Regions from separate parts of the Paenibacillus terreus genome, predicted to be linked through region 1. Evidence: predicted binding sites of a transcription regulator. Region 1 holds the regulator's gene; the other holds the start of a gene.

The links. The regulator CtsR, encoded in region 1, represses protease genes until heat stress. The targets are predictions, from matches to a motif close to ATGGTCAATAAAGGTCAAACA.
Region 2: the regulator CtsR is predicted to act here: its motif matches at 3,195-3,215, upstream of clpP (ATP-dependent Clp endopeptidase proteolytic subunit ClpP).

Annotation. Positions count from the first base shown of each region.
Region 1 covers NZ_JBHIRX010000027.1:49,874-65,387, forward strand. The annotation lists gene cysE (serine O-acetyltransferase) at 1-481, opposite strand, end outside; gene ACE5KN_RS29300 (hypothetical protein) at 466-732, opposite strand; gene gltX (glutamate--tRNA ligase) at 985-2,445, opposite strand; gene ispF (2-C-methyl-D-erythritol 2,4-cyclodiphosphate synthase) at 2,473-2,964, opposite strand; gene ispD (2-C-methyl-D-erythritol 4-phosphate cytidylyltransferase) at 2,961-3,659, opposite strand; gene ACE5KN_RS29320 (PIN/TRAM domain-containing protein) at 3,756-4,838, opposite strand; gene ACE5KN_RS29325 (nucleoside triphosphate pyrophosphohydrolase family protein) at 5,063-5,458, shown strand; gene pssA (CDP-diacylglycerol--serine O-phosphatidyltransferase) at 5,558-6,295, opposite strand; gene disA (DNA integrity scanning diadenylate cyclase DisA) at 6,344-7,420, opposite strand; gene radA (DNA repair protein RadA) at 7,434-8,804, opposite strand; gene clpC (ATP-dependent protease ATP-binding subunit ClpC) at 9,069-11,513, opposite strand; gene mcsB (protein-arginine kinase McsB) at 11,595-12,656, opposite strand; gene mcsA (protein-arginine kinase activator protein McsA) at 12,687-13,211, opposite strand; gene ACE5KN_RS29360 (CtsR family transcriptional regulator) at 13,262-13,723, opposite strand; gene ACE5KN_RS29365 (GNAT family N-acetyltransferase) at 14,142-15,311, opposite strand; partial or broken rRNA gene rrf (5S ribosomal RNA) at 15,487-15,514, opposite strand, start outside.
Region 2 covers NZ_JBHIRX010000013.1:16,298-31,811, reverse strand. The annotation lists gene ACE5KN_RS20910 (phosphoglycerate kinase) at 1-293, opposite strand, end outside; gene gap (type I glyceraldehyde-3-phosphate dehydrogenase) at 412-1,419, opposite strand; gene ACE5KN_RS20900 (sugar-binding transcriptional regulator) at 1,734-2,762, opposite strand; tRNA gene ACE5KN_RS20895 (tRNA-Arg) at 3,055-3,129, shown strand; gene clpP (ATP-dependent Clp endopeptidase proteolytic subunit ClpP) at 3,324-3,920, shown strand; gene ACE5KN_RS20885 (PdaC/SigV domain-containing protein) at 4,020-5,102, opposite strand; gene ACE5KN_RS20880 (SIMPL domain-containing protein) at 5,250-6,008, opposite strand; gene ACE5KN_RS20875 (HPr family phosphocarrier protein) at 6,326-6,595, opposite strand; gene whiA (DNA-binding protein WhiA) at 6,742-7,686, opposite strand; gene mgfK (gluconeogenesis morphogenetic factor MgfK) at 7,692-8,678, opposite strand; gene rapZ (RNase adapter RapZ) at 8,694-9,596, opposite strand; gene ACE5KN_RS20855 (ROK family glucokinase) at 9,643-10,593, opposite strand; gene trxB (thioredoxin-disulfide reductase) at 11,012-11,965, opposite strand; gene ACE5KN_RS20845 (tetratricopeptide repeat protein) at 11,998-13,740, opposite strand; gene ACE5KN_RS20840 (ribose-phosphate diphosphokinase) at 13,884-14,831, opposite strand; gene hisJ (histidinol-phosphatase HisJ) at 15,283-15,514, opposite strand, start outside.

The DNA of each region.
Region 1 (15,514 bases):
CAACCGTGCTGTTCGGAGGAACCTCTTTTAATACGACTGAATTGGAGCCTATGTTGGACTGATCCCCCACCGTGAAGGAGCCCAAAATTTTCGCCCCTGAGCCGATAACTACATTATTGCCGATTGTCGGATGTCTCTTTCCCTTTTCTTTCCCCGTGCCGCCCAGAGTTACCCCCTGATAAATCACGACATCATTGCCGATTTCACAGGTTTCGCCGATGACTACCCCCATGCCATGGTCAATGAACAGACGTTCCCCAATGCGGGCGCCCGGATGAATTTCAATGCCTGTCATGAAACGGGAAAATTGCGATATGATGCGGGATAGTGTGCACCAGCGACGCTTATAAAAGGCATGCGCAATCCGGTGCGCCCAAATGGCATGCAGTCCCGAGTAGGTGAAAACCACCTCCAGCTTGCTTCTTGCCGCCGGGTCGTTATCCAATACTGTCTGAATATCAGATCTCATTTGCCTGAACATGCCCTTCCCTCCTTGCTCCTTTTGTAAGGCAGCCGCTGAGTTTTCGAATTACTGGCAAACGGGACAAGAAAAAAACGCCCCTGCAGCCTGTGCTGCAGAGACGTTTCACCGTGGTTCCACTCTGCTTGAGGTGTTCCATGCTCCCATAGACAGGTCAGATCATGGCACCTCCTCTTTCCCGTCCAGTAACGCGGACGAAACGGCACAATCTGGCCGGCATGCCGGTTCAATTGCACAGCTCCCAGGCGCATTTCCGCTGCAGGTCATTTGAACGGCTCGCAGCCCGGGAAGCACCCTTGACCGTTCTCTCTGAAAAATGCCCTGTTGCAGCGTACTTCTCCTGTTCCCAGCTTTTCAAACTAAATTATCTAACTAAATCATTTATATGAAACAACGATCAATTTGACAAGCAAAATGTTGGTTTTCTGATGCAGTTTATTATAACGAAAAGAATACAATCTGACAAGAAAGCAGCAACAGCCGCTTCATGCCATAGAGGGCGATTATCCCTTGATCTGAGCACGAAGACGATCTAATACCGTATCCCGCCCAAGCAGATAAATCGTTTCATTCAGGTCACGCCCGTGGGTCTGGCCGGTCAAGGCAACCCGGATGGGCATAAACAGCTGTTTGCCCTTGAAGCCCGTTTCTTTCTGCACCTCTTTAATTAAAGCGGCTATGCGTGCAGCTGTAAATTCCTCGGCTGCCTCGATCTTATCGGCAAAAGCTTTAAGCACGACCGGCACCTGCTCCTCCGCAAGGATCGCCGTTCCTTCCGCATCCAGCTCCAGATGAGTACGGAAAAATACGTCCGACAACTGAACGATGTCCGAAGCTGCCGTCATTTGCTCCTGATACAAACGAACAAGCGCGTTGGCCCATTCCTGCTGTTCCGGCGTGAGGCTGGCCGGCAGGCGTCCTGCCTTCTGCAGATGCGGAATCGCCATGTCAGCGATCCGGCCGGGATCGGCATGCTTAATATAATGGTTGTTCAAATGCGCCAGCTTGTTTGGATCAAACACGGCCGGGCTTTTGGACAAGCGGTTGGCGTCAAAGATTTCAATCAGCTGTTCTTTGCTGTAAATCTCCTCTTCGCCTTCCGGGGACCATCCAAGCAGCGCAATGAAGTTGAACATGGCTTCAGGCAAATAACCGAGGTTGTCATACTGCTCCATAAACTGAATGATGGATTCATTCCGTTTGCTGAGCTTTTTGTGATCCTCGCCGACAATAAGCGTCATATGCCCGAAGACCGGCGGATCCCAGCCCAAAGCTTCATAAATCATAAGCTGGCGCGGAGTGTTGGAAATATGATCTTCGCCGCGCAGCACGTGGGTGATTTTCATCAAATGGTCATCAACAGCTACCGCAAAATTATAGGTAGGAATGCCATCTTTTTTAACGATGACAAAATCGCCCGACTCTTTGGAGTTAAACGTAATTTTACCTTTTACCATGTCATCAAACGTATATTCCCGCTCATCAGGCACGCGGAAACGGATGCTCGGCACACGCCCTTCTGCTTCGAAGGCCTGGCGCTGCTCCGGAGTCAGGTCGCGGTGCTTGCCGGAATAGCGAGGCGTCTCGCCGCGGGCGATCTGCTCTTCCCGCTCCTGCTCCAGCTCTTCCTCCGTACAATAGCAGCGGTAAGCAAGGCCGCGATCCAGCAGATCCTGCCAGTAGACCTTGTAAATATCCAGGCGTTCCGTTTGGCGATAAGGACCATATTCTCCGCCGACATCCACGCTTTCGTCCCAATCCATGCCGAGCCATTTCAGGTACTTCAGCTGGCTTTCTTCTCCGCCTTCAATATTGCGTTTGACATCTGTATCTTCAATCCGGATAATAAACTTTCCGCCCCGGTTTCTGGCATATAAATAGTTGAACAGCGCCGTTCTGGCATTGCCGATATGCAGATGTCCTGTTGGACTTGGCGCATAACGCACACGAACCTCTGTGCTCATGTATATCCCCTCCGTGTCTCTAATCTCTCAAGATGATAGCATACCCTTGACAAGGCAGACAACAGACTGTGCTGCAATGCCCTCACCGCGGCCGGTAAAGCCGAGCTGCTCCGTCGTTGTCGCTTTGACATTCACCTGGCTCAAATCCTCCGCGCCGAGCGCGCGGGCGATCACTTCAACCATCTGCGGTATGTACGGGGCCATCTTCGGCTTCTGTGCGATGATTGTCCCATCGACGTTGCCGAGACGGTAACCCTGCTCCTTGGCAAGCGCCCAGACATGCTCCAGCAGCTTGAGGCTGTCTGCATCCTTGAAAGCCGGATCGTTGTCCGGAAAATGCTTTCCGATATCGCCAAGACCCAGTGCGCCCAGAATGGCATCCGTAATCGCATGCAGCAGCACATCGGCATCCGAGTGGCCGAGCAGCCCTTTCTCGTAAGGAATCGTCACCCCTCCGATAATGCACGGCCTTCCCTCCACCAGCTGATGAACATCAAAACCCTGTCCTATACGAATCATCCTGCGTCCTCTCCCTTTTTGCTAATCCATAATTGTGCAATATCCAAATCTTCCGGTGTCGTAATTTTAATATTGGTGTATTTCCCCTCCACGACCCGCACCGGAATGCCCAGCCGCTCAACGAGCATGGAATCATCCGTCCCGAGAAAGCCTTCATGCTCGGCGGCTTCATGAGCCCGCAGCAAATCAGAAAGACGAAAAGTCTGTGGCGTTTGAATGCTCCACAGACTCCGGCGATCCGGCGTAGCCGCAATCACCCCTTCTTCATTAACCTGCTTGATCGTATCCTTTACCGGCACGGCAAGTACGGAAGCCCCGAACTCCCGGGCAGTCTCCAGGCATCTCCGGATTTCATCACGGCCCACGAAGGGACGGACACCGTCATGCACCATAACCCATTCGGTCTGCAGGCATTCCAGTCCGCGATGTACGGAATGCTGCCGTTCGGAGCCCCCTGCGATGACGTCCTTAACTTTGGCGATCTGATGCCTGTCAATCCACTTCCGGCACCGCTGCACATCATCCGCTCCTGTAACGAGTACAATTTCGCTTACCTCGGGTACAGCCGCGAACACCTCAAGCGTGTATATAAAAACAGGTTTGTCCTGCAGCAGCAGAAACTGCTTGCTCTCCGCAGTTCCCATGCGGGTACCGCGTCCCGCCGCCACAACGACAACGCCCAAGCTGTTGTTCATAGCGCGAATCCCGCCTTAACGTCAGTATGATATATGGAACGGAACAGACCGGGTCTTCATCCCGGACTCTTTCATCCAGCTATCATCATACCGCTTTTACTGGGCTTTTTCCAATAATTTTGGCTTGGCGAAGATCATTCGGCCCGCAGATGTCTGGAGCACGCTGGTCACCAGCACCTCCATCGTCGTCCCGATATAGTCCCGTCCGCCTTCTACCACAATCATCGTTCCGTCGTCCAGATAAGCAACACCCTGGCCGTACTCCTTGCCATCCTTGATGATCTGTACCATGATTTCCTCTCCCGGAAGCACGACAGGTTTGACTGCATTGGCCAGGTCATTGATATTCAGCACGGATACTCCCTGCAGCTCGCATACCTTGTTCAGGTTAAAGTCATTGGTTACAACCTTGCCCTGCAGTACCTTCGCCAGTTTGACCAGCTTGCTATCCACTTCGGAGATTTCCTCGAAGTCTCCTTCATAGATGAGAACCTTCACATCAAGCTCCTTCTGAATTTTATTCAGGATATCCAGCCCGCGCCGGCCGCGGTTGCGCTTGAGCAGATCGGAGGAATCCGCAATATGCTGCAGCTCTTCCAGCACAAATTCAGGGATGACAATAGTCCCTTCAATGAAACCCGTCTTGCAAATATCCGCAATTCTTCCGTCAATGATGACACTCGTATCCAAAATTTTATGCTCCTCAATTCCCCTGCCCTCCTGCACCTCCTCGCGACCGAATCTGCCTGATTTCCAAAACGACGCCAGATCCTCCCTTTTCTCAAGCCCCACCATAAGACCGACATAACCGCAAACGATCATGACGCCTACTTGCAGAATCTGACCCGCTTGTCCAAGCCAGGAGAGGCCCGGGTACAGCAGAATCGACAGGATCAGACCGGCGACAAGGCCTGTCGTGCCGGCAGCCATTTCATTCATCGGAATTTTGGACAGACCCTCAATCCCTTTTTGCAGCCGATACGCTGCCGCCGTGCCGGCGATATTGCAAAGCACCATAAACAGCACCGCACCAGCCACTACCCAAATGAAGCCGCCCGTGGCGGTCGCTCTCATCCATTCCGGCATCCAGGACACGGCCCCGGACGCTTTTTGGAACAATGTGTAACCGAACCAGGAGCCGCATAAACCGGTAAAAATTAAGATAGCCCTTCTCAACATCGAGTCCTACACCTCCTAAAACCTTTCAATTCCAAAATTTAGTTTCCCTTTATCCAGTATGGTCCACTTTCACCTTCGGTAATCGCAGGCTGTAAATTTTTTACACATGTTATCTTTTCACGAACGCCTAGCAGAATCCTTCTTTGGAATTTTATGTTGAAAGCGTACAATTGGCTGACTTATAATGAACTTATTCCTAAATAATTAGAGGTGGGTAGCGATATATGAGCGCACAAAGCTTACATGCTTTTCAGGATCAGGTTTCCGAGCTGCTGCTCCGTCACCGCAGTTTGCTGGATATTTTGTCCAAGACAGGCCAATCAGGCGCTGCTGTTAACCGTGTGGTAGCCAAAGCTGTTACCGAATGCGGCTGTATAGAGCTTCATGCCAAGAAGCAGGACTATGAATCGGAAAGCGGGCTTGAACACGCCAAGGTGCTGCTGGACAATCACGTGCAGGGGCAATTGTGCGAAAATTGCAAGGAAGCGATCACCGCCGAGCTGGGCCGAAGTCTTTTTTACATGTCCGCCCTGTGCAACCAGCTTGATATCCGTCTGGAAGATGTCGTTGAGAATGAATCGCGCAAATGCTCTACCTTAGGTTTGTTTAATATGTCATGACCGTTTATATACTTCAGTAAGGATAACCTAACAAAAAAAGCATTTATTTCTCCCGACTGTGAGGGAAATAAATGCTTTTTATTTTTCATATTTAATTGATTAACGCTCCGAGTGACGATAACTGTTGCTGTCCTCGGAATGACGGCGCTTGGCTCGCCTTTTTCTGGCTATCGCCTGAATGTTATGCTTCATGCCATACACCGCATAAAGTACCAGCGGCACAAAGATCAGCTTGGAGAGCTGATCGGAAAACTGGACGGCAACCACCACGGCGCCGATCACCACAAGCGGTGCGATCCACACTGCCTTTTTGGGCAGGCCCACACGTTTGAAATTAGGATATTTCAACGAACTGACCATCAGATAAGACAGCAGCAGTGTGGCAACAGCCATCGAAAACAGGGATATATCCTCATGAAACAGGGACAATGTAGCGAGTACACCCCCTGCCGCAGGAATGGGAAGCCCAGTAAAATACCCGGGTGCTCCACAGACTACGTTAAAGCGGGCCAGACGGAGCGCTCCGCACATCGGAAAAATGGCCGTTACCGTCCATGCCAGAGCAGGACTGGCCGATTGAAAGGCAACAAAATACATGATTATCGCCGGAGCGACCCCAAAGGAAATGACATCAGATAATGAGTCCAATTCTTTGCCGAATTCACTTTGCGCATTTAATGCCCGGGCTACACGTCCGTCCAAACCATCCAACAACATGGCGACAATAACCATAATGGCAGCATGACTGTATTGACCATCGATAGCCATTAAGATGGCGATTATTCCGAGAAACAGATTACCAAGGGTAAACATGTTCGGAATAGACTTCATAATCATTGCTTCACCTCATAAACTCACGAATAACATCCGCTAATTGTATGTTATTTACATTTGCCTGTCAATGAAAACCTGCTCTTGCAGCCGTTTCAAGCCTTCCTTGATGGTACGGGCTCGCACCTCGCCGATGCCGTCGACTTCATCCAGCTCCTCAATCGTCGCCATCATCACATGAGGCAGCTGATGGAAGCGTTCCACCAGATTATGAATGATGACATTAGGCAGGCGCGGAATTTTGTTCAGCACCCGGTATCCCCTGGGGGCGACATAGTCCTCGGATACGGCCGCAGAAGAAGGATAACCTAGCAGCCTTACAATGTGGCTCATATCCAGCAGTTCTTCGTCAGTCAGATGCTTCAGCCCGTTGATGATTTCACGAATTTTCTCGTCACTGTCTTCCTTGGCGTAGTCTTTGTACAACAGCCAGGCTTCTTCTTCGGTATTGCCGATCAATTCTTCCATCTGCATGTTGATCAGGCGCCCTTCATTGCCCAGTTCGTTGACAAAACGCTTGATTTCCATTTTGATGCGCAGTACCATTTGAGTCCGTTGGATGACATTGACCACTTCAGGTAGGGTCACCAGCTCCTCGAACTCGGAGGCGGTCAGGTTGGTAAGCGACTGTGTCAGGACGGATTTATATTTCTCCATCGTTTGAATAGCCTGATTAGCCTTGCTCAAAATGACGCCTATTTCCTTTAAAGAGTAACGAAGCGTTCCTTGGTATAATGTTATAATATTTCGGCGCTGCGAAATGGACACAACCAGCTTGCCCGTTTGCTTGGCGACCCGCTCTGCCGTTCGGTGCCGGATACCCGTTTCGATGGAGGAAATGGAGGAGTCCGGGATCAGCTGCGTGTTAGCATACAGAATCCGCTTGAGATCTTCACTTAGAATGATTGCTCCGTCCATTTTGGCCAATTCATATAAATAGTTCGGGGAAAAATCGCAGTTAATCGAAAATCCTCCGTCCACCACTTCCATGACCTCGGGACTGTAGCCTACCACCAGCAGTGCGCCGGTCTTGGCTCGCAGCACATTTTCCAGCCCCTCCCTGAAGGGCGTACCCGGCGCCACCAGCCGCAGCAGTTCGTTCATTTTTTCCAGTTGGCTCGTTTCCTTCATTTTTCGTTGCCCCCTAATCTAATGCGGCTGCTAGTGCATCTGCCACAGTTCCGACTCCAATGATCTCCAATCCTTTGGGGGGCGTCCACCCCTTAAGGCTTTTCTCGGGCATGATCACCCTTTTGAAGCCCAGCTTCTCCGCTTCACGCACACGCTGCTCAGCCCGGGATACGGCACGTACCTCGCCGGTCAGTCCCACTTCGCCGAAAATAACGTCATATGGCTTGGTCGGCATATCCTTGAAGCTTGACGCGATGCTTACCGCAATGGCCAGGTCCACTGCAGGTTCATCCAATCTTACGCCCCCGGCCACGTTCAGATAAGCATCCTGGTTCTGTAAAAACATGCCCATACGCTTCTCTAATACAGCTATGATCAACCCCATGCGGTGGTGATCCACTCCCGTGCCCATTCTGCGCGGTGATGGAAAGTGTGTGGTTGCGATCAGCGCCTGCAGCTCGACCAGCACCGGCCTTGTGCCTTCCATGCTGGCGACCACAGTGGAGCCTGCCACACCAAGGGGCCGCTCCGACAGAAAAAGTTCAGAAGGATTGGCTACCTCGCGCAGCCCCTCTTCACCCATTTCAAAAATTCCCATCTCGTTCGTTGAACCGAAACGGTTCTTCACCGCACGCAACAGCCGGTACGTATGATGCCGTTCTCCTTCAAAATACAGGACACAGTCCACCATATGCTCCAGAAGACGAGGGCCGGCAATAGCCCCTTCCTTCGTAACATGCCCTACCAGCACCGTAGCGATGCCCAACCCTTTGGCAATGCGCATGAAGCGGGCGGTACATTCGCGCACCTGAGCCACGCTGCCCGGGGCACTCGTCACCTCCGGCAAATACACCGTCTGTATGGAGTCAATAACCAGGAACTGGGGCTTCATGTTGTCTACAGCCTCTTCGATGGTCTCCAGATTCGTTTCACAAAGGACATACAGGTTGGGAGATAAAGCGCCAAGGCGGTCAGCCCGCAGCTTGGTCTGGCGCACCGACTCCTCGCCGGATACATAAAGCACGCGAAGCCCGGTGCGGGCCAGTTCATTGGAGGTTTGCAGGAGCAGCGTGGATTTGCCGATTCCGGGATCGCCCCCGACCAGCACCAGGGAACCCGGGACGACCCCACCGCCAAGCACACGGTTCAATTCCGTGATTCCTGTCAGGATTCTCGGCTCCTGATCACTTTCAATTTCCACGATGGGAAGTGGCTTCTCTTTACTATTATGAAAAAGGGATGAATTCATCCCAGCGGTTTTTACCACCGTCTCCGTTGCTTCGATCATGGAGTTCCAGGCCTGGCAGCCTGGGCACTTGCCGTACCACTTCGGAGATTCATATCCGCACTCTGTGCAATAAAATTTGGTTTTTACTTTGGCCATTCAGTTCTCCTTGCGATTTTTCGACATCCTTGTCGTATTTCGTTGGCCTTGATTGAAAAAAAGCTTCAGCATTAAAAGTTTACCATTGAACCAGAAGACCGTAAAGCAATATCACAAACTTTTCCAAACGTTTTGGCGTATGGGAACAGGCTGATGCAGACAAGAAAAAAAGGCTGTTCCCGCCGCGGTTCGTTCGCGGGGAACAGCCTTTTCCCTGTTCGCTATTTTTACTTGTAAACAACCTAAGTTTCTACTGAAACATCATTACGATCTGGCCGTTACATTATTCTTCTTGGTTACTGTCAGCTCGCCATTGTCCTCATCGATCAAGAGTGAATCGCCTTTGGTAATCGTGCCTTTCAGCATTTCCTCAGACAAGCGGTCTTCGATATGCTTCTGGATCGCCCGGCGCAGCGGACGCGCTCCATAGGCAGGATCAAAGCCTTCCTTGGCGAGGAACGCCTTCGCTTTATCCGTCAGCTCGAAGTCCACATTGTACTCATTCAACCGCTTGCGCAGCTCTTCGGACATGAGCGAAACGATTTGGCCGATATGCTGCTCTTCCAGCGAATGGAAGACAATAATTTCATCGATCCGGTTAAGGAACTCGGGACGGAAGCTTTTCTTCAGCTCCTCCATCACTTTGCCCTTCATGTTCTCATAGTTCGCACCGGCATCAACTGCAGCCGTAAAGCCGAGCGTGGAATTGCGCTTGATGGCTTCTGCCCCGACGTTGGAGGTCAGAATGATCAGCGTATTGCGGAAATCCACGACCCGTCCTTTGGAGTCTGTCAGACGGCCGTCTTCCAGCACCTGCAGGAGGATGTTGAACACTTCCGGATGCGCTTTTTCAATTTCATCCAGCAGCACAACGGAGTATGGCTTGCGGCGCACTTTCTCGGTCAGCTGTCCTCCTTCATCATATCCGACGTATCCCGGAGGAGCCCCGACGAGACGGGATGTGGAATGCTTCTCCATGTACTCGGACATATCGATCCGGATAACCGCGTTTTCATCACCGAACATCGCTTCCGCCAATGCGCGGGCTAGCTCGGTTTTACCGACGCCAGTAGGTCCAAGGAAGATGAAGGAGCCCATTGGGCGCTTCGGATCCTTCAGGCCGGCACGGGCGCGGCGGATTGCACGGCTGACTGCCTTAACCGCCTCATCCTGGCCGATTACACGTTCATGCAGCAGCTGTTCCATATTCAGCAGGCGTTCGGTTTCTTCTTCCTTCAGCTTGCTTACGGGAACACCGGTCCAGATCGATACGACCTGTGCAATATCTTCCGGAGTGACTTCGGAATCTGTGCGGCCCTGCTTTTCTTTCCATTGATTGCGGGTCATGTCCAGCTCTTCGCGGATCTTTTGCTCCGTATCGCGCAGTGCTGCTGCTTTCTCAAATTCCTGGCTTTGCACTGCGGAATCCTTCTCCTTGCGGATATCCTCCAGACGGTTTTCCAGCTCCTTCAGATTTGGCGGTACCGTGTAGGAGTTCAGCCTTACTTTGGAGCCCGCTTCGTCAATCAGGTCAATCGCTTTGTCAGGCAGGAAGCGGTCTGTAATGTAGCGGTCGGACAGTTTTACAGCTGCTTCAATCGCTTCATCCGTAATTTTCACTCTGTGATGCGCTTCGTAACGATCCCGCAGACCATGCAGGATTTGAATCGCTTCTTCCGGAGATGGCTGATCCACTGTAATCGGCTGGAAGCGGCGTTCCAGAGCGGCATCCTTTTCAATGTATTTGCGGTATTCGTCAAGCGTCGTTGCACCGATACATTGGAGCTCGCCGCGTGCAAGGGCAGGCTTCAGAATGTTGGAGGCATCAATTGCCCCTTCTGCGCCACCGGCGCCAATCAGCGTATGCAGCTCGTCAATGAAGAGAATGATATTGCCCGCTTGGCGAATCTCATCCATAATCTTTTTAAGGCGGTCTTCAAATTCCCCACGGTATTTTGTGCCTGCAACGACTGAGCCCATGTCCAGTGTCATTACACGCTTGTCGCGCAGTGTCTCCGGAATTTCATTCGCAATAATTTTCTGCGCAAGACCCTCGGCGATGGCCGTTTTACCAACTCCAGGTTCACCGATTAATACCGGATTGTTCTTCGTACGACGGCTCAGCACCTGAATGACACGCTCAATTTCCTTGCTGCGCCCAATTACAGGGTCCAGGTTGCTTTCCTTCGCGGAAGCCGTCAGGTCACGGGCCAGACTATCCAGCGTAGGGGTGCTGACGTTGGATGGAGCACCACTGTTGCTGGATACCGCCTCACTGCTGCCCAGCAGCTGAAGCACTTGCTGGCGCGCTTTGTTCAGGCTGATTCCCAAATTGTTCAGCACTCGGGCGGCAACACCCTCGCCTTCCCGAATCAGACCAAGCAGGATATGCTCCGTGCCTACATAGGTATGGCCCAATTTCCGTGCTTCATCCATGGAGAGCTCAATCACTTTTTTGGCGCGAGGTGTATAAGCGATGTTCGTAGGCTGCTCCTGACCACGGCCAATCAGCGTTTCCACTTCGTCCTGAATTTTCTCAAGACCGAGGCCGAGACCGATCAGCGCTTTAGCCGCAATTCCATCACCTTCGCGAATCAAACCAAGCAGAATGTGCTCTGTTCCAATGTTGTTATGTCCCAGGCGTACTGCCTCCTCCTGAGCCAAAGCCAGTACCTTCTGCGCTCGTTCCGTAAATCGTCCGAACATCATATGTCTTGCACCTCCATTGAAAAATTCAAATCTTTTTCTCGCTAAAAACTCTGTTATCCAATTAATAAATATTATGGCCTCTTATGCGGTTCCCAGCTGCTCGCGGATCAGCTTGGCCCGATACATATCACGCTCACCGGCACCCAGCGCTTCCCCGAACTTTTTCTGCAGAAAACCTGGCTGAGTCATGACATTCAACTCATTCAATACCGGTATTGAGGGTTCCTTAAGTATACCAAGATCCACACCAAGGCGGATATCCGACAACCGCTGAGCCGCCTCCTTGGAGTCCACGATCGCCGCATGGGACAATATCCCGTAAGACCGCATTACCCTATCCGTAATCCGCAGCATGGACTCATTCATAAGTCTCGATCTTGCGGCCCGTTCATGCTCGATAATCTGAAGCACGACGCCGTGCAGGTTCTCAATGATTTCCTCCTCGGTTTGCCCAAGGGTGATTTGATTGGATATCTGAAACAGATTGCCAATCGCCTCGCTTCCCTCACCGTAGATGCCGCGCACTGTCAGCCCGACCTGGGAGACAGCCGATAAAATGCGGTTAATCTGGTGGGTCATGACCAATGCAGGCAGATGCATCATCACTGAGGCCCGCAGGCCGGTTCCGACATTCGTCGGACAGCTCGTCAGATAGCCCCGCTGATCATCAAACGCGTAATCCAGATGCGCTTCAAAAGCGTCATCAATAGCAGTGGCATTCTGCCAAGCTTCCTTCACCTGGCACCCCGGATACAGGCATTGTATACGAAGATGGTCTTCTTCGTTGATCATAATGCTGACAGATTCGTCCTCATTAATCACCGCTGCCCCGTTGCGGGACTCGGAAGCCAGATTCGGGCTGATCAAATGCTTTTCAACCAGCACTTTTTTATCCAGTTCTTCGGTGTCCGCCATTTTGACGATATGGAATGGACCGAAATGGTTAACATCCTCATAGCGCAGAACGTCCGTCAGTTTGTTCAGCACATCCTCGGACTGCTGGTTGGTGGCGAGCATCGGAAAAGGCAGATGCTGCAGGTTCCGTGCAATCCTGACCCGGCTGCTTATGACGATCTCGGAGTCTGCAGCATCTGTGCGCATCCAATCGCTAAGCGGTTTTTCCGTAAAGCGGAGATTGGGCATAAACGCATCCCTCCTACTCTTAACAAGACTTTACTCCTGTGCTATTTCTTTTTCAAGCTCCCGGATCTGATCGCGAATTGATGCAGCAGCTTCAAATTCCTCAGCACGAATTTTGAACTGCAGCTCTTTCTTCAAGTCATCAATTCTGCGTCTGACCTTCATCTTGCCGCCGCTTCGCACCGGTACTTTACCTGTATGGGCAGCACTGCCGTGAACACGCTTGAACAGCGGATCAAGTCGGTCGTTAAAATATTTATAACAGGAGCTGCAGCCAAAACGACCGATTTTGCTGAACTGCGCATAGGTCATCCCGCATTCCTCACAGCGGATCGACTGCGGGTTCTGTGTCCCTGCCGACGCACTCTTGATTGTCGGATCAAAATCGAGCAGGCCTGAAAGCAGACTGTGAATAGAGAAGCCATTCGACGTTCCGGGGATCAGCTCTCCTTTTTCCCTTGCACAGGCCTCACATATATGAAATTCGGTCTTCTCTCCGTTAATGATTTTCGTAAAATGGAGAGTTGCCGGCCTTTTGCCACATTCCTGGCACAGCATGCACATACCTCCTTTACGTCAAAAGCCTGACTGCCCGTTGGCATCAAGGCCTATTTGGCCAAAAGCGCAATCAGCATCGCTTTCAGTATTCTGGCCCTAACCTGATCCCGGTAAGGAAGCTTCAGAGCAATGGCGTCCCTGGATACCGCTGCTTTCATGATGGCAGCTTCCTTTTTATTGAGAAAGCCCCCTTCTCGTAGCTGGTAGATCAGCCCTTCCGCTGCGGATTGGCTAATCTCATCTCCTATGCTATGATGCAGATGCGTATGGAGTACGTGATGAGCCGGGAGTTCTACACGCTGGATGCGAACATAACCGCCACCGCCGCGCTTGCTCTCAACAATATATCCCTTCTCCAAGGTAAAACGTGTACTGATTACATAGTTAATCTGGGATGGCACGCAGGAAAAGCGGTCAGCCAGGTCATTACGCTGAATTTCCACGATGCCCTCAGGGCTTTCAATTAACATGCTTTTTAAATATTGTTCAATAATATCGGAGACATTCCGCACATTTCATCATCCTCCACCGACAGAAATGTGAAGTCTTATTTCACATTTACAGAATATGCCGTATATTGAACTTAACCAAAACGAAAAGTCACGAATCTGGAGTACGGCGTCCCCTCAGCCTGGTGATCGCCTGCTCTGAATCAGTTCTGGCGATGATTATCACGAATTAGTGTGACCTTTGACTCCCCCAATTCATACACTGTTCTTCTGAACAAGCGCAGATTTGATGAAGAAAATTCAATTCTTTGATCAAGTTGACTTTGACTTTCTTTGACTTTGTTTTCATTATAACATAATTTTCTCATTTGCCAAGAGCTCAATTTCATTTTTCACAATATTTCTTTGATTAATTCATTAACGCTAATTTCTCAAGCGAAAAAGGACCCTTTTCATCTATGGAAAAGAGTCCTTGAATGGGTTAAAAGAAATCCATCAGGAAAGTTTGGGCGGAAGGAACAACCAGCTCGAGCATATATGCTGCTTCAGCGCTGCCTGTAAGTCTGCCCCAGCGGAACAATTCCTGCGGACGCTTGTAACCGATCAGCATGGCCGATAACGCAGCTATATCGCACTGGAGCTGAGCTTCGGTGTTTCCACGGACAGGCTCCAGCTTTCCTTCTCCCTGCGAAGACACAGACAATCTCCAGATTCCCTCATTCCAGGGCGCATGTGTATCTGTGAGTGCCAAAGTGATTTCGGCTCCTTGCGCGGATGACTGGAAAGGGAATTGTTCTACAAACGCAGGCACATCCACAATCCTCCCCATAAAGTAAGGGATAATTTCCTGCTTAATACGCGGATCTGCCAGGAGATAAGGAAGCGAATCATTGGCCGGAATAAAGCTGAAGGTCCCTTTCTCAACCATGGAGTCATGGTTGGCAAAGTAGGTCCACAATGCACGTCGCGCCTGTTCAGTCAGATACACAAATTCGTCACAGGAAAGCTCTTTATTCTGCACCTTATAGAACACATACCCTTCCGGAGCACCATTTTCCGCATAAAAAACAGCCGTCTGGGTATCTTTGTTCAACACACGGTTTTCCCACCATTCCATGTCTCTTACCAACGTGCCATTGAACTTTTGCGCATATTGCTGATATACCTTGTTTAATTGCTCTGTATCCCGGATGTTGCGCTTGATCGTTCCCTCTATTGCCGTTTTGGACGGAAACTTGTCTACTGGAACTGTGTATTTCTTGTGTTCAATAAAGATTTCCCAGCCAAATTTGCGGTAGAAGGGGAAAGAAAACGGATGCAGAAAAGAAACAGTCTGCCCGGACAATTTCATTTGCTCAAGGGCATGTTTGAGAAGCCGGGACACCAGACCGCCGCGCCGCTTCTCTGGCCATGTCGCCACCCCGGCAATCCCACCCATGGCAAATTGCTTACCATGCAAGTACACCTGCAGAGGAAGCAGTGTTAGCTTGGCATTCAGCTCTTCGCTGTCGAATACACCCCACACTTGTTCTGGTTTGAATTTCTTTTTCTGCTCCTCCAGCTCCGCAGGAGACAATGTGTATTGAAATGCATATTGCGACAGTTCAGTGCTGGCTTCGAAATCCTCATGACGCAGTTGCCTAATTTCCATAGTCCCACCTCATATGTATTAGGATGAAAGCAGTAATGCTAATCAAAGTGTCGCAAAGCGGCTGCTATCTGTCAACAGAAATGGAAAACAGATGCGCCCTTATGCACAGGCTGGTTTGATGTTATTCTTCAAAAAATGAAAAAAACCACTGCCATTAATGGCAGTGGTCATATTCGCCTGGCAACTTCCTACTCTCCCAGGAC
Region 2 (15,514 bases), on a different contig from region 1:
GCTTCACCAACAGCCTCATCAGCCTTGGCTACAGGTTTGCCCAGCAGCTCGGACAGACGTGCTGCCACAGGCGTCAAACGCATGGATTCCACCACTTCGCCTTTTGGACGTCCGAAATGGCTTGCCAAAATAATTTTAGCACCTTTTTCGATCAGGTAGTTAATGGTTGGCAGAGTTTCACGAATACGCTTGTCATCGGTGATTTTGCCGTCCTCTACAGGAACGTTGAAATCCACACGGACAAACACTCTTTTGCCGGTTACCTCTACATCGCGAACGCTTTTCTTGTTCATAGTTTTACTCCTCCGCACCAGGAATTTAATAATGTGCAAATCAAGGAAGTCATAGATAAAGAGCGGAAACAATGGTATGTTTCCGCTCTATGTTGTTTCATTTTTCGCCGAGCCGTTATTACTTAGCCAGCTTCGCGAAGTGCTCCAGTGTACGAACCAGCTGAGCAGTGTAGGACATTTCGTTGTCGTACCAAGCTACAGTTTTAACCAGCTGTTTGTCGCCAACAGTCAGCACTTTTGTTTGAGTAGCGTCGAACAGGGAACCGAAAGTCATACCTTTGATATCGGAAGATACGATTTCGTCTTCTGTGTATCCGTAAGTTTCCGGATCGGAAGCTGCTTTCATTGCTGCGTTGACTTCGTCTACAGTTACGTTTTTCTCCAGAACCGTTACCAGCTCAGTCAGGGAACCAGTTGCAACCGGAACGCGCTGAGCAGCACCGTCCAGTTTGCCTTGCAGTTCAGGGATAACCAGACCGATTGCTTTAGCAGCACCAGTTGTGTTAGGAATGATGTTCTCGGCAGCAGCACGCGCACGACGGAAGTCGCCTTTGGCATGCGGAGCGTCCAAAGTGTTTTGGTCGCCAGTGTAAGCGTGGATTGTAGTCATCAGACCTTCCACAACACCGAACTTGTCGTTCAATGTTTTAGCCATAGGAGCCAAGCAGTTCGTTGTACAGGAAGCACCGGAGATTACAGTTTCGGAACCGTCCAGTGTGTCATGGTTTACGTTGTAAACGATCGTTTTCATGTCGCCTGTAGCAGGAGCGGAGATTACAACTTTCTTCGCGCCGCCTTTCAGGTGCAATTCAGCTTTTTCTTTTGTTGTGAAGAAGCCTGTGCACTCCAGCACGATGTCAACGCCCAGCTCGCCCCAAGGCAGCTCTTCAGGGTTGCGGTTAGCCAGAACTTTAACTTCTTTGCCGTTTACTTTGAAGAAGCCGTCATGTACTTCAACGTCTCCGTCGAAACGTCCTTGAGTTGTATCATATTTCAGCAAATGAGCCAGCATTTTGGCGTCAGTCAGGTCGTTGATTGCTACTACTTCAATGCCTTCCACATTTTGAATACGACGGAAAGCCAGTCTGCCGATACGTCCAAAACCGTTAATACCTACTTTAACCATGAGTAAGTTCCTCCCAAGTTTTGTTTTTATTTATTCAAGACAAGCGGTTAGACCTGTCAAGACAACAATTATTAAAGCACTTCCCTAGAGGTAGTTCAAAAAGTCATCTTTTGATCACGAAGTAAATCAAGAAGCGGACTCGACATCGAATCTTGAATTCAGCCGGGCCTAAGCGAATGCTTCCGAAGCATGTTTCCTGCGGAAACATTTCAGGTGCTCACGTACCTCAAGTACGCTCCGCTCCTCAGTCCCCACCTTCATCCAACCTTCTCGGTGCTGAAAACCTGACTTTTTGAACACGCACTTTTAAGCAATTAGAAATTGCGCACGATGATTTCCGCCGCTGCTTCGTCGGTGACCAGAATGTCCTCCTGGCCAAACCGCAGTACGGCCTGAATCGCCGCCGCCTTGCTCGCGCCTCCGGCGATGCCAAGAACAATTTCCGTCCTCATAATGTCTTCGAGACGCAGCCCAATGGTGAGCATCCGGTGCACAACGACACCCTTCTCATTAAAGTAGTAGCCAAAAGATTCAGCCACCGCTCCTTCAGCCTGGATCTCCGCCACGGTATCCGGGTCAAGCCTGCGCCTTTTCGCCATTGCCATGGCATTGCCGATCCCATGAATAATAATCCGGCTCTTGCGGATCGTCTCCACAATTTCCTGAATCATGTGATCCTGGACAAGCGACTCGTAGGCCTCCTGGCTCAACAGATCCGGCACATGCAGCAGTCTGTACTGCGCCCCTACGTTGCGGGCCATCTTGGACACGATGGAGTTTGCCTGCATTTCCAGGCTTTCACCCAAGCCCCCGCGGGCAGGCACAAACCATCCGCCCTTCATCGACCCGCCGGACGGTGTCGTCAGGTGCTCAGCTACATCAGCAATGGTGGTGCCACCGGTAACGGCGACAATATCCTCATCCCCCATAACGCTCAGCAGCGCCTTGGCTCCTGCCCGTCCCAGCTCCCGTTTGGTCATCGGCGACGTATCCGAATCGCCAGGCACGACGATCACCTTGCGCAGGTTATAGGCCTGGCGGATCTGGTCCTCAAGCAAAGACAGTCCGAACAGCTCTTTGGCAATGGGCTCAAGCTGTTCCAGCAGCTCCCTGCCGGCTTCGCTCACCCGCATGCCAATACTCTCAATCTCTATAAGGCCCTGGGCTTTCAAAAGATCGGTTTCAGCACGCAGCACGCGTTCGGTCATATGTAACGATGCCGCAAGCGTTCTGCGTCCAATGACGTCTGACAGCATGATCTGATGAAGGATAGTATACCTTTTCTTCAATACATCCGTGAGATCGGGCAGAAGCTGCTTCTGAATTTCTAATATATTTCGCATGCTTTCCACTCCCGCAGACTTCTACTGTTCATTTTCCACTTTGTGGCCTTAGTTGGTCTTAAAATGTCCCGGGTTAACTTTTTAAGTCCCACAATCATTTTAACCAATTCCAACCTCACATGCAAGTGTCAGAACCTATATTTCTCATTCTTTCAGCCGATTATGCGCAGCGGTTCAGCAACTATTATTAACGTAAAAGTTATTTGCCAGACTGCTGAAATAATAACTTGCATTTTGCCTGTGAGTCGCATATAATCATTTTTGTGTCCTATTTCAAAGGAATACTGAATATGCGCCCGTGGTCCAATGGATATGACGTAGGCCTCCGGAGCCTGAGATCGAGGTTCGATTCCTCGCGGGCGCGCCATTTATTTGAGTTTATATATACTGTTTAACCAACGGGAGCGCAGAGGGCTCTTTTTTTTCACCAATAGTTTGACTTTCTTTGACTTTTTGTTTGAAATTGTTTATGATGTGGGTAATACGGTAACAGTTTATTATGGAGACTTTACCTGTATCAGGTAGTACGTATCCTAGCACATATTTAAGGGAGGGTTTTACGTGAGCTACATTCCTATGGTCGTTGAACAAACCAACCGCGGTGAGAGAGCCTATGACATTTACTCCAGATTGCTGAAGGACCGCATCATTTTCCTCGGGTCTGACGTGAATGACGTTGTCGCCAACTCCATCATCGCGCAAATGCTGTTTCTGACTGCGGAAGATCCGGAAAAAGACATCCACCTGTACATCAACAGCCCCGGCGGTTCCATCACAGCCGGCATGGCGATTTTCGATACGATGCAGTTTATCAAACCCGACGTATCCACCATCTGTGTGGGGATGGCCGCTTCCATGGGCGCGTTCCTGCTGAATGCAGGTGCCAAAGGCAAGCGTTTTGCCCTGCCAAACAGTGAGGTTATGATTCACCAGCCTCTTGGCGGTGCTCAAGGTCAAGCGACGGATATCGAAATCCGTGCACGCCGCATCCTGAAAATGCGGGATAAGCTGAACCGCATCCTCGCCGAGCGTACCGGCCAGCCGCTGGACCGCATCGAGAAGGATACCGACCGCGACTACTTCATGACGGCTGACGAAGCCAAAGAATACGGCCTGATCGATCAGGTGATTTCCAGCACTCCCCCACAAGGAGTCTAAGCCGGGACCACGAACAAATTTTTATAAGCAGTATGTGCAAAAAAATCCGCCCAGTGTTCCTACAGCAGGAACGCGGGGCGGATTTTCTTTTTCCCGAATTTATTTTCCGAAAGGTTTGGCTCCTGCGGGAAGCAGATCCGTAAAGGCAAAGTAGAACTCCGGAATACCGGCCGCATAAGCGGTGTACTCGTACTGCTGGAAGAAAATGACGATGCCCGTTCCGGTGACATAGAAATCCGGTTTATCCGAAAGCCCCTTAAAGCCTCCCAAATATCCGTTGGATACCGGCACTTGCTTGAGCAGCTTGTTGTTCAGCGTCTTCTTGTAATCCGGATTGGCTTTCAACACATCTCCAAGTCCCAGCTGCTTGCCATCCTCCAGGGAGAATGTAAATGCAGTACGGGCAGTGGAGCCGTGAGCGCCGCCAAAATAGGAGTAGTCCTCCACAATCAGGCTGACATAGCCTCCCCGGTTGTAGGTAACGGCATAATTGCTTTCAAATTCATATGGACGGTCCGCCGTAGCATCTCCGATCTCATCAATTTGCTTCTTGATCCATGCCACATTCGTCTCTGCATGCTGTTTCAGCGCGGCATTGATTTTATCCACACCAGGCTGGCTGCCTGTGAGCTGAGGATATTTCAAATCAAACTTCGTCTTATCCGACTTATCCTGGGATAGGTTTACCGTTTTGATGGAGACGGAATTCAGCTGGCTCTTGGTCATGCTGACCGTCTTGGCAGCCGCATTCCAGGCAGCGTCAATGCCAAGATAAGCCTTCAGGTGGCCGATGGGAACATAGAGCCGGTTGTTGACCATCCGGGCCTGCATATCATACGTATGTACCCCGTTTACATTGACGTACGGCTCATCGTACCCCATTGCAATTTTCAGCTTGTTATAGTTGGCGCCGATCGTATAAGACTTGTCAGACGCATTATACGATACAGGCAGCTTCAAATCATCCCTCAGGGCCGCTACCGGAATCAGGGTTTGCCCCTTGATCATAAGCCCTTTCGTCTGAAGGGCCTTGCCGTTCCACTTCAAGGTTACCTGGGTTTGCTGAGCGGCTTGGGATGCGCTTCCTGCAGCGTGCAGCTCGGAAATAGGTGCGGTAACCCCGCCGGTGACCAGAGCGGCCGCAAGCAGCGCTGTACCCAGCCGTTTTGTCTGAATGTTCATTAGTTGATGTCCTCCTCTGATCCTTGATGCAAGTAGCGTTATGAATTAACCATCTGAGAGATATCTTAAAACAATTCGAGCCGGAAAATGTTACAGGCTGGGTTACAATCCTGACTCATTTCCGGCTCATTGGTTTCTAACGTGTTATCAGTTCATTTCATACTGCGCGCTCAAGCGGGTGTCCAGCGTAATCTGTCCGGGCTCTACGGAAGTGCTTGCGCCAGCGGCTGAGTCTTCAGATTTGGCCATGGCCACCTCCCGGTAAAACACAGGAGCATCCGCATTTCCCAAATTGACGTTCAGCAGGCTGCCGAGCTGGCGGTTGGCCGCTTTGGCTACGGCCGAAGCCTTCATCTGCGCATTGGACAGCGCTTTGGCAATTACCTCTTCTTCATACTTATCCGGATTCTCTACCGTAAACCGGACACCGTCAATGTTGTTGGCACCGGCGCCGGCTGCCGCATCAAGCAGCTGGCCGATTTTGGACAGATCACGATAAGCCACGTTCAGCGTATGATAAGCTGTATAACCTTTAAGCTTCTGCCCGCCCTCTTCGCTATAAGCGTAATCCGGCTGAACCGAAAACTGGGTGGTCTTGATATCCTTGGCGTTAATGCCCCAGCTTGTCTTGAGCAGATTGTTCACTTTGTCCATGATCTGTGCATTCTCTTTCTGGGCGGCGGCTGCCGTCTTGCCCTGCGTCTGCACACCGATGGACAGGTAGGCGATATCCGGGCTTACAGAGATTTCACCCTCACCGTCTACACTGATCACATTACGGACCACGTTAACGGCATCGGCATACGCTTTACCGCTGTTGCCCCCGAAGTCCAGCCCGCCAAATCCGCCAACAAACACTGTTCCTGCCAGTAATGCTGCACCTGCTGTTTTTGCCCATATTTTCACTGTAACCCGCTCCTTTATGGTACTTTTTTCATGAAATCGATCGTACCCTCTAGACGGAGCTGGCGCCAAAAAGTTGCAGGCAATAAAAAAGTCCCTGTTCCCAGGGACCCCCCTTCTTCCAAGAGGTAGTTCAAAAAGTCATCTTTTGATCACGAAGGAAGTCAGGAAGCGGACTCGACATCGAATCTTGAATTCAGCCGGGCCTTCCGGTGCTCACGTACCCTAAGTACGCTCCGCTCCTCAGTCCCTAGCTTCATCCAATCTTCTCGGTGCTGAAAACCTGACTTTTTGAACACTCACTAATAGCAAGCCGCTCTTTACTGGTTTTCCAGTTCTTCCTTGCTTACGAGACTTACTAAAGCGTTTACAGCCTGTTCTGCATCCGCGCCTTCCGCACTGACATAAATTTCCGTACCGGAGCTGATGGCAAGGCTCATAATGCCCATGATGCTCTTGGCATTCACTTTCTTGTCGTCCTTTTCCACAAAGACTTCCGAGGAATATTTATTGGCTTCCTGTACGAACAATGCAGCAGGTCTTGCATGCAGTCCTGTTTTCAAACGTACAACTACCGGATGTTTAGTCATGAAAAACGGTTCCCCCTTTATAAGTAAATTGACAAATGAATTAAAACCACATTTATTCCATTTTATTTATCACATTATACCATCAACCTGAATCATAAACTAGAAAAAAAACAGGCACCCATCCCCATCCGTGCCTGTCAGACAGGCTACAGGATCATTCCTCGCTCTGCCCGGACCTTGTCAGCCAGCTCATCAATCTTCCGCAGCCGGTGATTTACCCCGGATTTACTGACCGTGCCTTTCAGCAGCTCCCCGACTTCTTTCAGATTCATGTCAGGATGGGCCAGGCGGATTTCAGCCACTTCGCGGAGTTTGTCCGGCAGGGAATCCAGCCCGACCTCCTTCTGCAGCAGCTTGATATTTTCGATTTGACGAACTGCCGCTCCGATCGTCTTGTTCAGATTCGCGGTTTCACAGTTTACGATCCGATTGACCGAGTTCCGCATGTCACGCATGATGCGCACATCCTCAAACTTGAACAAAGCCTGATGAGCACCGATAATGCTCAGGAACTCAATGATTTTCTCGCCTTCTTTAATGTAAAGGATGAACCCCTTCTTCCGTTCAATACAACGGGCATTCAAGTGGAACTCGTTTGCGAGATCCACGAGTGCCTGGCAGTGCTCTTCATACATCGAGGCAATTTCCAGATGGTAGGAGGAGCCCTCCGGATTATTCACCGAGCCCCCGGCCATGAACGCTCCCCGCAGATAAGCCCGCTTACAACAGTTTTTCCTGATTATCGCCGGATTAATCCCGTCTGTAAACAGAAACCCCTCCGAGACGATGTACAGCTCCTTCAAAATCTCTTGAACCCGGTCCGGAATGCGGACAATGTACACATTGTTTTTCTTGAGCCGCATTTTCTTGCGGACCAGCAGTTCGGTATGCACTTGAAAATGCTTTTTGATGAAGGAGTAAATGCGCCTTGCAATCGCGGCATTTTCGGTGGAAATGTCCAATACCACTTTTTTGTTCGAAAGCTGTACGGACCCCAGCATCCGGATCAGCGCCGACAGCTCGGCCTTCTCACAGCAGGACTGGGCTTCAATCATCGTCAGCTCTTTTTTCGTTTGAGCCGCAAAAGACAAGGGACTCACCTCCTTCTTAATATCCAGTTTTGCACGAGCTGATAAATATGCTGGCTCAGCTTGTCGGCATCATGCCGCAGATATGTTCTGAACAGGACCAGCGTGTCAGCCACCACTTTATACCCCTGTCCGGTCACCGAATCCAGATCCAGCTGAACCGGCTTGGCGCCCTGTTCTGCATATTTATCCAGCACCTGGGCCGGAATGTCCCCGTTGTTCACAATCACATAGTCAAAAAGCTGATGGCCAACATGATCGTAAACAGCCTGCAGATGATCCCCTACACTGTAGTTATCCGTTTCTCCAGGCTGCGTCATGACATTGCATACAAAAATTTTGACCGCCTGCGAGGCCACAACCGCTTCAGCCAGCTTGGGCACCAGCAGGTTGGGCAGAATGCTCGTGTACAGGCTCCCCGGTCCAATCAGAATGGCGTCGGCCCGCTCAATCGCCTCGACCGCCTCAGGCAACGGCTCCACGTGAGTCGGCTCAAGGAACACACGTTTGATGCGGCCACCGGCTTCCGGGATCTTGGACTCGCCCGAGACCACGCTTCCGTCTTCCATTTCCGCATGCAGCACCACGGCTTCCTCTGCCGCAGGCAGCACTCGCCCGCGTACGGCAAATACACGGCTCAGCTCACGAACACCTGTAACAAAATCACCCGATATATCGGTCATGGCCGCCAAAATAAGGTTGCCCAGACTATGGCCAGCCAATCCCGAGCCCGAGCTGAAGCGGTATTTGAGCAAATCCGCCATCAGCGGCTCGACATCGGCCAGGGCTGTCAGTACGTTCCGGATATCGCCCGGGGGCGGCATTTGCAGCTCGCTGCGCAGGATGCCGGAGCTTCCCCCGTCGTCAGCAACGGTGACGATCGCCGTAATATCCAGCGGCTTTTGTTTTAATCCCCGCAGCATGACGGACAGCCCTGTTCCGCCTCCCATCACGACAATGCGCGGACGCTCCAGCTGTGTTCCCGCTAATTTCATAATTTCACCTCTATATCAATGCCGATCCCGATCCGCGTCCCGGTGGCTTACCGCAACGGCCTCCGTTTCACTCGTTCCAAGCATTTTACCAAGATATTCGGAGATGGCCACCGACCGGTGTTTGCCTCCGGTGCATCCTATACCGATAATGACCTGACTCTTGCCTTCCTTCCGGTACTGCGGAATCAGAAAATGCAGCATATCCATCAGCTTCGTCAGAAAGGTCTGGGTTTCTGGCCACTTCATTACATATTCATAAACGTCGCTGTCCATCCCGGTATTCGGCCGCAATGCCTCTATATAATGCGGATTGGGCAGAAAACGCACATCAAACACAAGGTCCGCATCGATAGGGATCCCGTATTTGAACCCGAAGGACATGATGTTAATGGAGAGCAGACTGCTTTCCAGATGGGAGAACCTCGATATAATACGCTTCTTCAACACGGAAGGCTTCATTGTGCTGGTGTCGATGACCTGCGTCGCCGAATTTTTGAGATTCTCCAGCAGCTTACGCTCAAGATGGATACCGTCAAGCGGCATGCCGTCCGGGGCGAGGGGATGACGGCGGCGGCTCTCCTTATAACGCTGAACCAGGACGCTGTCATTGGCATCAAGAAACAGAATTTCACAGTGAATCGTAAAATGATCTTTAATATAACTCAAGGATTCCGAGAGAGCTGTGAAAAATTCCCGGCCGCGCAAATCGATCACCAGCGCCACCTTGCCGATTTTACCGTTGGACTGCTCAATCAGTTCCGCAAATTTGGGAATAAGGACAGGCGGCAGGTTATCAACGCAAAAGAAACCGAGATCCTCCAGGCTCTGTACGGCGATCGTCTTGCCCGCGCCGGACATCCCCGTAATAATAATCAGCGTCGCGCCTGCCGGCGGTGCCGTGTTATTATTTTCCGACATGTTCCTTCTTTCCCCTTCCCGTAATCCAAAATTGATAAGCCGGGCACTAGGACCGCAGAAGCAATCCGGCCGCCCCGACGATTCCTGCATCATTCCCCAGCGTAGCCGGCACAATGGAGGTGCCGCGCTGCAGCGGCTCCGGAGTCAATTGAGCGAATACCCGCCGCAATTCGTCGAACAGAATATCGCCCGCCTTGGATACGCCGCCGCCGATAATGAACATTTCCGGGTTTAAAATCGCGGCTGTTGTGGCCATGGCTTTACCCAGATAGAAAGCAGCCCGGCCCACGATGCGCAGCGCCACTTCGTCCCCGGCCTTGGCGGCATCGAAAACGTCCTTGGCCGCGATTTTCTCCACGGTTGCAAGAGAGGTACGATCGCCGCGCTCTACCGCATCGTTCGCCATCCTGATAATACCCGTGGCTGAAGAGACCGTCTCCAGACAGCCCATTTTGCCGCAGCCGCACTGGATCGCTTCAAGATCGGGCACAACGGCGATATGGCCGACTTCCCCTGCCATGCCGGAGAAGCCCTGATAAATTTTTCCGTCGATAATAATGCCGCCGCCTACACCGGTGCCCAGCGTGAAGCATACGCAATTGCCCACGCCTTTGCCCGCTCCGGCCCAGGCTTCGCCCAACGCCGCCACGTTGGCATCGTTATCAATTTTGACCGGCTTGCCCAGCCGTTCCTCCAATGTGGCCCGAATCGGCACGTCCCGAAAGCCTATATTCGGCGCAAGCACGACGACTCCGTCACGCACGTTCAGAAAACCCGCAATACCGGCGCCAACCCCCTGCAGCTGATCCCAGCTGTATGGAGACTGCTCCACAATAAGTCTTACGTACTTCTCGATATTGGCCAGGACGGTGTCCGCACCCTTAGCCACCTCGGTAGGACCTTCATAGGTTTGCAAAAGCTGCCCTTCCACATTGCAGATGCCGACTTTGATTGTCGTACCACCCAAATCCACGCCGATATAGATGCTTTCAGACATGTTACAAGCCACCTTTTTCTATACATATAATGGTTCCCGGTCTATCTTGCGGTACCGGCAAACGATGGTTCCATACAGTAAGTCTCGTATCCAACTATAAGCGAACCTACCCATCCGGTCAAGGCGCGGGGAGCAGCTTCCGGGCCGGTGGAGAGCACGTGAACTTCGCAAAGTTATGTGAACTCTCTGAGACATCGGCTCCTGAAAAAAAGCACCCGCGCAAGATATACTGTACGGGTGCTCTTGGTGCTTCCGAAGCATGTTTCCTACGGAAACATTTCAGGTGCTCACGTACCCCAAGTACGCTCCGCTCCTCAGTCCCTAGCTTCATCCAACTCAAGCGTTTTGAAAAAACGCACTTCGGAAGCATACGCTTCGGTGCTGAAAACCTGACTTTTTGAACACGCAATTCTACAGATTACTTGTCGAGCGTTTCGCTCCAGTCATGAACTGCGCTGCCTTCGAGGAATTTCTCGGCATCCATGGCTGCCATACAGCCTGTGCCGGCGGCGGAAATAGCCTGACGGTAACGGTTGTCCTGCACATCGCCGCATGCGAAAACGCCCGGGATATTCGTCTCGGTCGTACCCGGCTTCACTTGAATATAGCCGTGGTCATCGGTCGTAATTTTGCCGCCCAGGAAGCCTGTGTTCGGCGTATGTCCGATCGCTACGAAGACGCCGTCCGCTTCAATCAGCTCCTCCTTGCCTGTCTCATTGTTGCGCACCTTGAGCCCTTTTACCCCGCTGTCGTCTGCAATGACTTCAACCGGAGTACGGCCCAACGCCCACTGGATCTTTTCGTTATCGCGGGCACGGTCCTGCATGATTTTGGAGGCGCGGAGTTCCTCGCGGCGATGAACCAATGTCACCGAGGAGGCAAAGCGTGTCAGGAAGCCCGCTTCCTCCATGGCGGAGTCGCCGCCGCCCACAACAATAATCTTCTTGCCGCGGAAGAAGAAGCCGTCACAGGTCGCACAGGTACTGACCCCGCGGCCCACGTTCTCCTGCTCGCCGGGGATACCCAAATATTTGGCGGATGCTCCGGTAGCGATGATGACCGTTTCCGCTTCCAGTACACCCTGTCCTTCCACCTTAACTTTGAAGGGGCGCTTGCTGAAATCCACTTCTTCCACCCAGCCGGATCTGAATTCCGCGCCAAAGCGTTCGGCCTGCTTGCGCATGTTATCCATTAACTCGGGTCCCATAATCCCTTCCGGGAATCCGGGGAAGTTCTCGATTTCGGTCGTTGTCGTCAGCTGCCCGCCCGGCTGCATGCCTTCAATGACAAGAGGATTCATGTTGGCGCGTGCCAGATAGATGGCTGCCGTATATCCTGCAGGGCCTGTTCCGATGATAATGGATTTGTACATAGGTGGTACCTCCTTCAGAGATTATTAGATATTTATACCCTTTCGGTAAAAGAAGGGAAACGCTGAGCTATTTTTTGCTTGATTCCGCAGACGCTGTCAATCTGGCGGGCATAACGGCTGACAGTGGATACGGAGATGCCATAACGGTCGGCAATCTCCCTGTAGGTTGCCCGGGTGTGATGCATTTTGGCCGTCAAATATTCAAGAGCCGCCGCCCAGCCCTCCACATGCTGGATGGTAAAGCCCTCCGGGCTGATCCGGTCCAGGTACTCGAGCCACAGATCTTTCAGATCGTTCTGCTGGGCGGTATCATAACGCTTGCCCATTACGGAAAATGCCTTATCCAGCACCGCCTGGATCTGCGGATTGGCAGCCGCTGCTCCCTGCTTCAATGGCTGTTCCGCCAGCGCCACGTCAGACAACGGTGCAAACGCAGACGTCTGTCTAACATCCATACCCTCTAACGCCGCTCTCGCCCGCTCCCTCACCGCCGGAGCCTGGGATACATCGGCAAGCAGCAAGCCGAGCGCTTCCCGCACCTCTTCATCGCCAATCATCGCCAAGGCCTGGATGACCTGAGACTTCGTCGCATCGTCTCCATGGCGAAGCGCCCAGAAGAAAGATGACCGGACAAGCGGGTCCTTCTTCATTTCGTCAGGCACACTGCGGCTCCCGTATTTCTCCCACAGCTTGAACTGTTCATCAAAAGGCAGATGATAGTGATAGCTGAGCTTCTCTATGGACCGTCCCATCCTGCGCAGCTCATTCAGCCGGGACAGATAGAAACGCGGTGTCTCCGATTCCGGATCAAGCTTCTTTACAAGCTCCCACAGCCGTTCCGCCTCCGCATACCTTCCCGTATTGCTTGCGGCCACGGCCGCATAGTGATACAGAGACGCGTCCGCTTTGTTCTCGCCGTCCTTCAGCAGCCGGCGGAAGTGCCTGTAGGCCTCTTCATGACGGCCGAGGATGCCCATCGTCGTACCCAGCTTGAACACCTGGTCCTGCTGGAAGGGCACGATGACCGTCAGGCTCTCCAGCAGCGCATCGAGATGGGGGCCTCCGCCCTCATTCTGATAAAATATAGCCAGGTTGCAGAGCGCATGCAGGTTGCCCGGTTCATCCTGCAGCACTTGCAGGATGGTTTCCTTCGCCTTCTCGAACATCCCCATATAATAATAAGAGAGGGCCAGGTTGTTGCGCGCCGCCAGCAGATCGGGCTGGTCGCCGGAGATTTGCTCCAGCAGCTTTGCAGCCTGCGCGAACTTGCCTTCCTCCAGCAGCAAACGGGCCTGATCGTGCTCAACGACGCCCTGCCGCGCTTTGATCCGGTTCAGCTTGGCAGGCCGGTTAAGCTCGTAATACAGCAGCTCCATCATGTCTTCCGCTTCCTCCAGAAACTGGCCTTCCTCATCCTCTTCAAGATAGGTTACAAGCGCTTTCTCGGCCGCCTCGAACTGCTCCATGTTGGCATAGTTGTTGGCCATATAGAAATAGCATTCCGTCATCGACGGATTGACATTCTTCAGAATGGATTCCAGCACTTCATTCGAGCCCTGGTAATCCCCCATCTCAGATAATATACCCGCCATATTGGCATGATTCACGGGATTATCCGGTTCATATTCCACAGCCTTGCGAAAATATTTCAATGCCTTGTCATAATGATTGCGATCCAGCGAGCGGACGGCTCTCTCAAAGAAAAAAGACGCGTCAAGACGCAGGGCAATGATATTGGGGCGAGTGTCCGTAACCCGCAGGTTTTTGCCTTTCATAATAACAAAGGCACCTCCTTTAACTTGCTATTGAGCCTATACATTATAACATAAGATTGACCGCTGCTCATCCCATGTGAAAGCTTGTTTTCTGTAATTTTACCCATACGGTTTCATGAAACACAGCCCAAAGAGACACGAGCTTATACACCCGCGTCTTTGAATAAAGTTGCGATCGATCCGCCCTCCACAATGATGTGGACGGCACGGGCCAGCATCGGGGCGACGGAAAGCACCGTAAGCCCATCCGGAACCTGCTCCGGCAGCTGGATGGAGTCCGTAATGACAACCTCCCGAATATATGGATGCTTCAATTTTTCCAGGGCGGAGCCGGAGAACAGGCCATGGGTCGCACATACGATGGCTTCCCCTGCTCCTTTCTCCTTAAGTCCCTCAACCACGTTAATGATCGTGGAACCGGTATCAATTAAATCTTCAATAATAATAGGCGTTCTGCCTTCCACATCGCCTATAAGATGCGTGATGACGGATTCATTATGAGCAGGTCTTTTCTTGATCATGATGGAAAAAGGCGAGTCCATGCGATTCGCCAGCTTCTCCGCCATGGAGGCCCTGCCCGCGTCCGGCGATACGACGACAGGCCTGTCGATGCCGCGCGTGCGCAGATATTCACTGATCAAATCGAGCGCGGTCAGATGATCCACCGGAATATTAAAAAAGCCCTGTATGGCCGCCGCATGCAGATCCAGCGTAACGATCCGAGAAGCTCCGACCGTTGTCAGCACATCGGCCACCATTTTGGCGGAAATGGGCTCACGCGGTGCAGATTTGCGCTCCTGCCGGGCATACCCGTAATAAGGAATAATAACGTTAATGGTTCGTGCCGAAGCCCGTTTGGCTGCGTCGATCATGACAAGCAGTTCTACGAACAGTTCATTGACGGGGTGTGCCAAAGACTGCACAAGAAAAACGTCACAGTTCCGAATGCTCTCTTCATAATGCACATAAATTTCCCCGCTTTTGAAACGGGACAGCTTGATTTTGCCCGGCTCCACGCCCAGCTTGTCGCACATTTTGCGGGCAAGCATCGGATTCGAGGATCCGGAAAAAATACGCAAGGACTGATGCATCGTTTTCCTCCTTCGGCAGCTTTACGGTCTATGCCATGGGTAGCGAGTCTTATGTTCGTATACCTTGAAAAACTACCGCTAAACGCGGTCTGGCTTCTTTGAATGTACATCAATATACGCTTTTATTATACCTTCCAGGGTCATCATATGGAAATAGCCGGGCATTTATAGAAATGACCAGCTTGAACATATCTTATAGAGGTTGTTCAAAAAGTCATCTTTTGATCACGAAGGAAATCAGGAAGCGGACTCGACATCGAATCTTGAATTCAGCCGGGCCTAAGCGGATGCTTCCGAAGCATGTTTCCTACGGAAACATTTCAGGTGCTCACGTACCCTTAAGTACGCTCCGCTCCTCAGTCCCTAGCTTCATTCAACTCCAGCGTTTTGAAAAAACGCACTCCGGAAGCATACGCTTCGGTGCTGAAAACCTGACTTTTTGAACTCGCACTTATATGGTTAGCTTAATACTGGAACGCTCCCGTTTTTCAAACACAGCCAACTCACGGTAGCCAACCTCATAGAGCAAGGATCGGGCCTGATCCAGATGCTCCGACAGCTTCTCCGGCTGATGCGCGTCTGAACCCACGGTTACAGGGATACCAAGCCTGTATGCTTCCTCAAGCATGCGCCGGCTCGGGAACATTTCCGCACACGGCTTGGACAAGCCGGAGGCGTTCAGC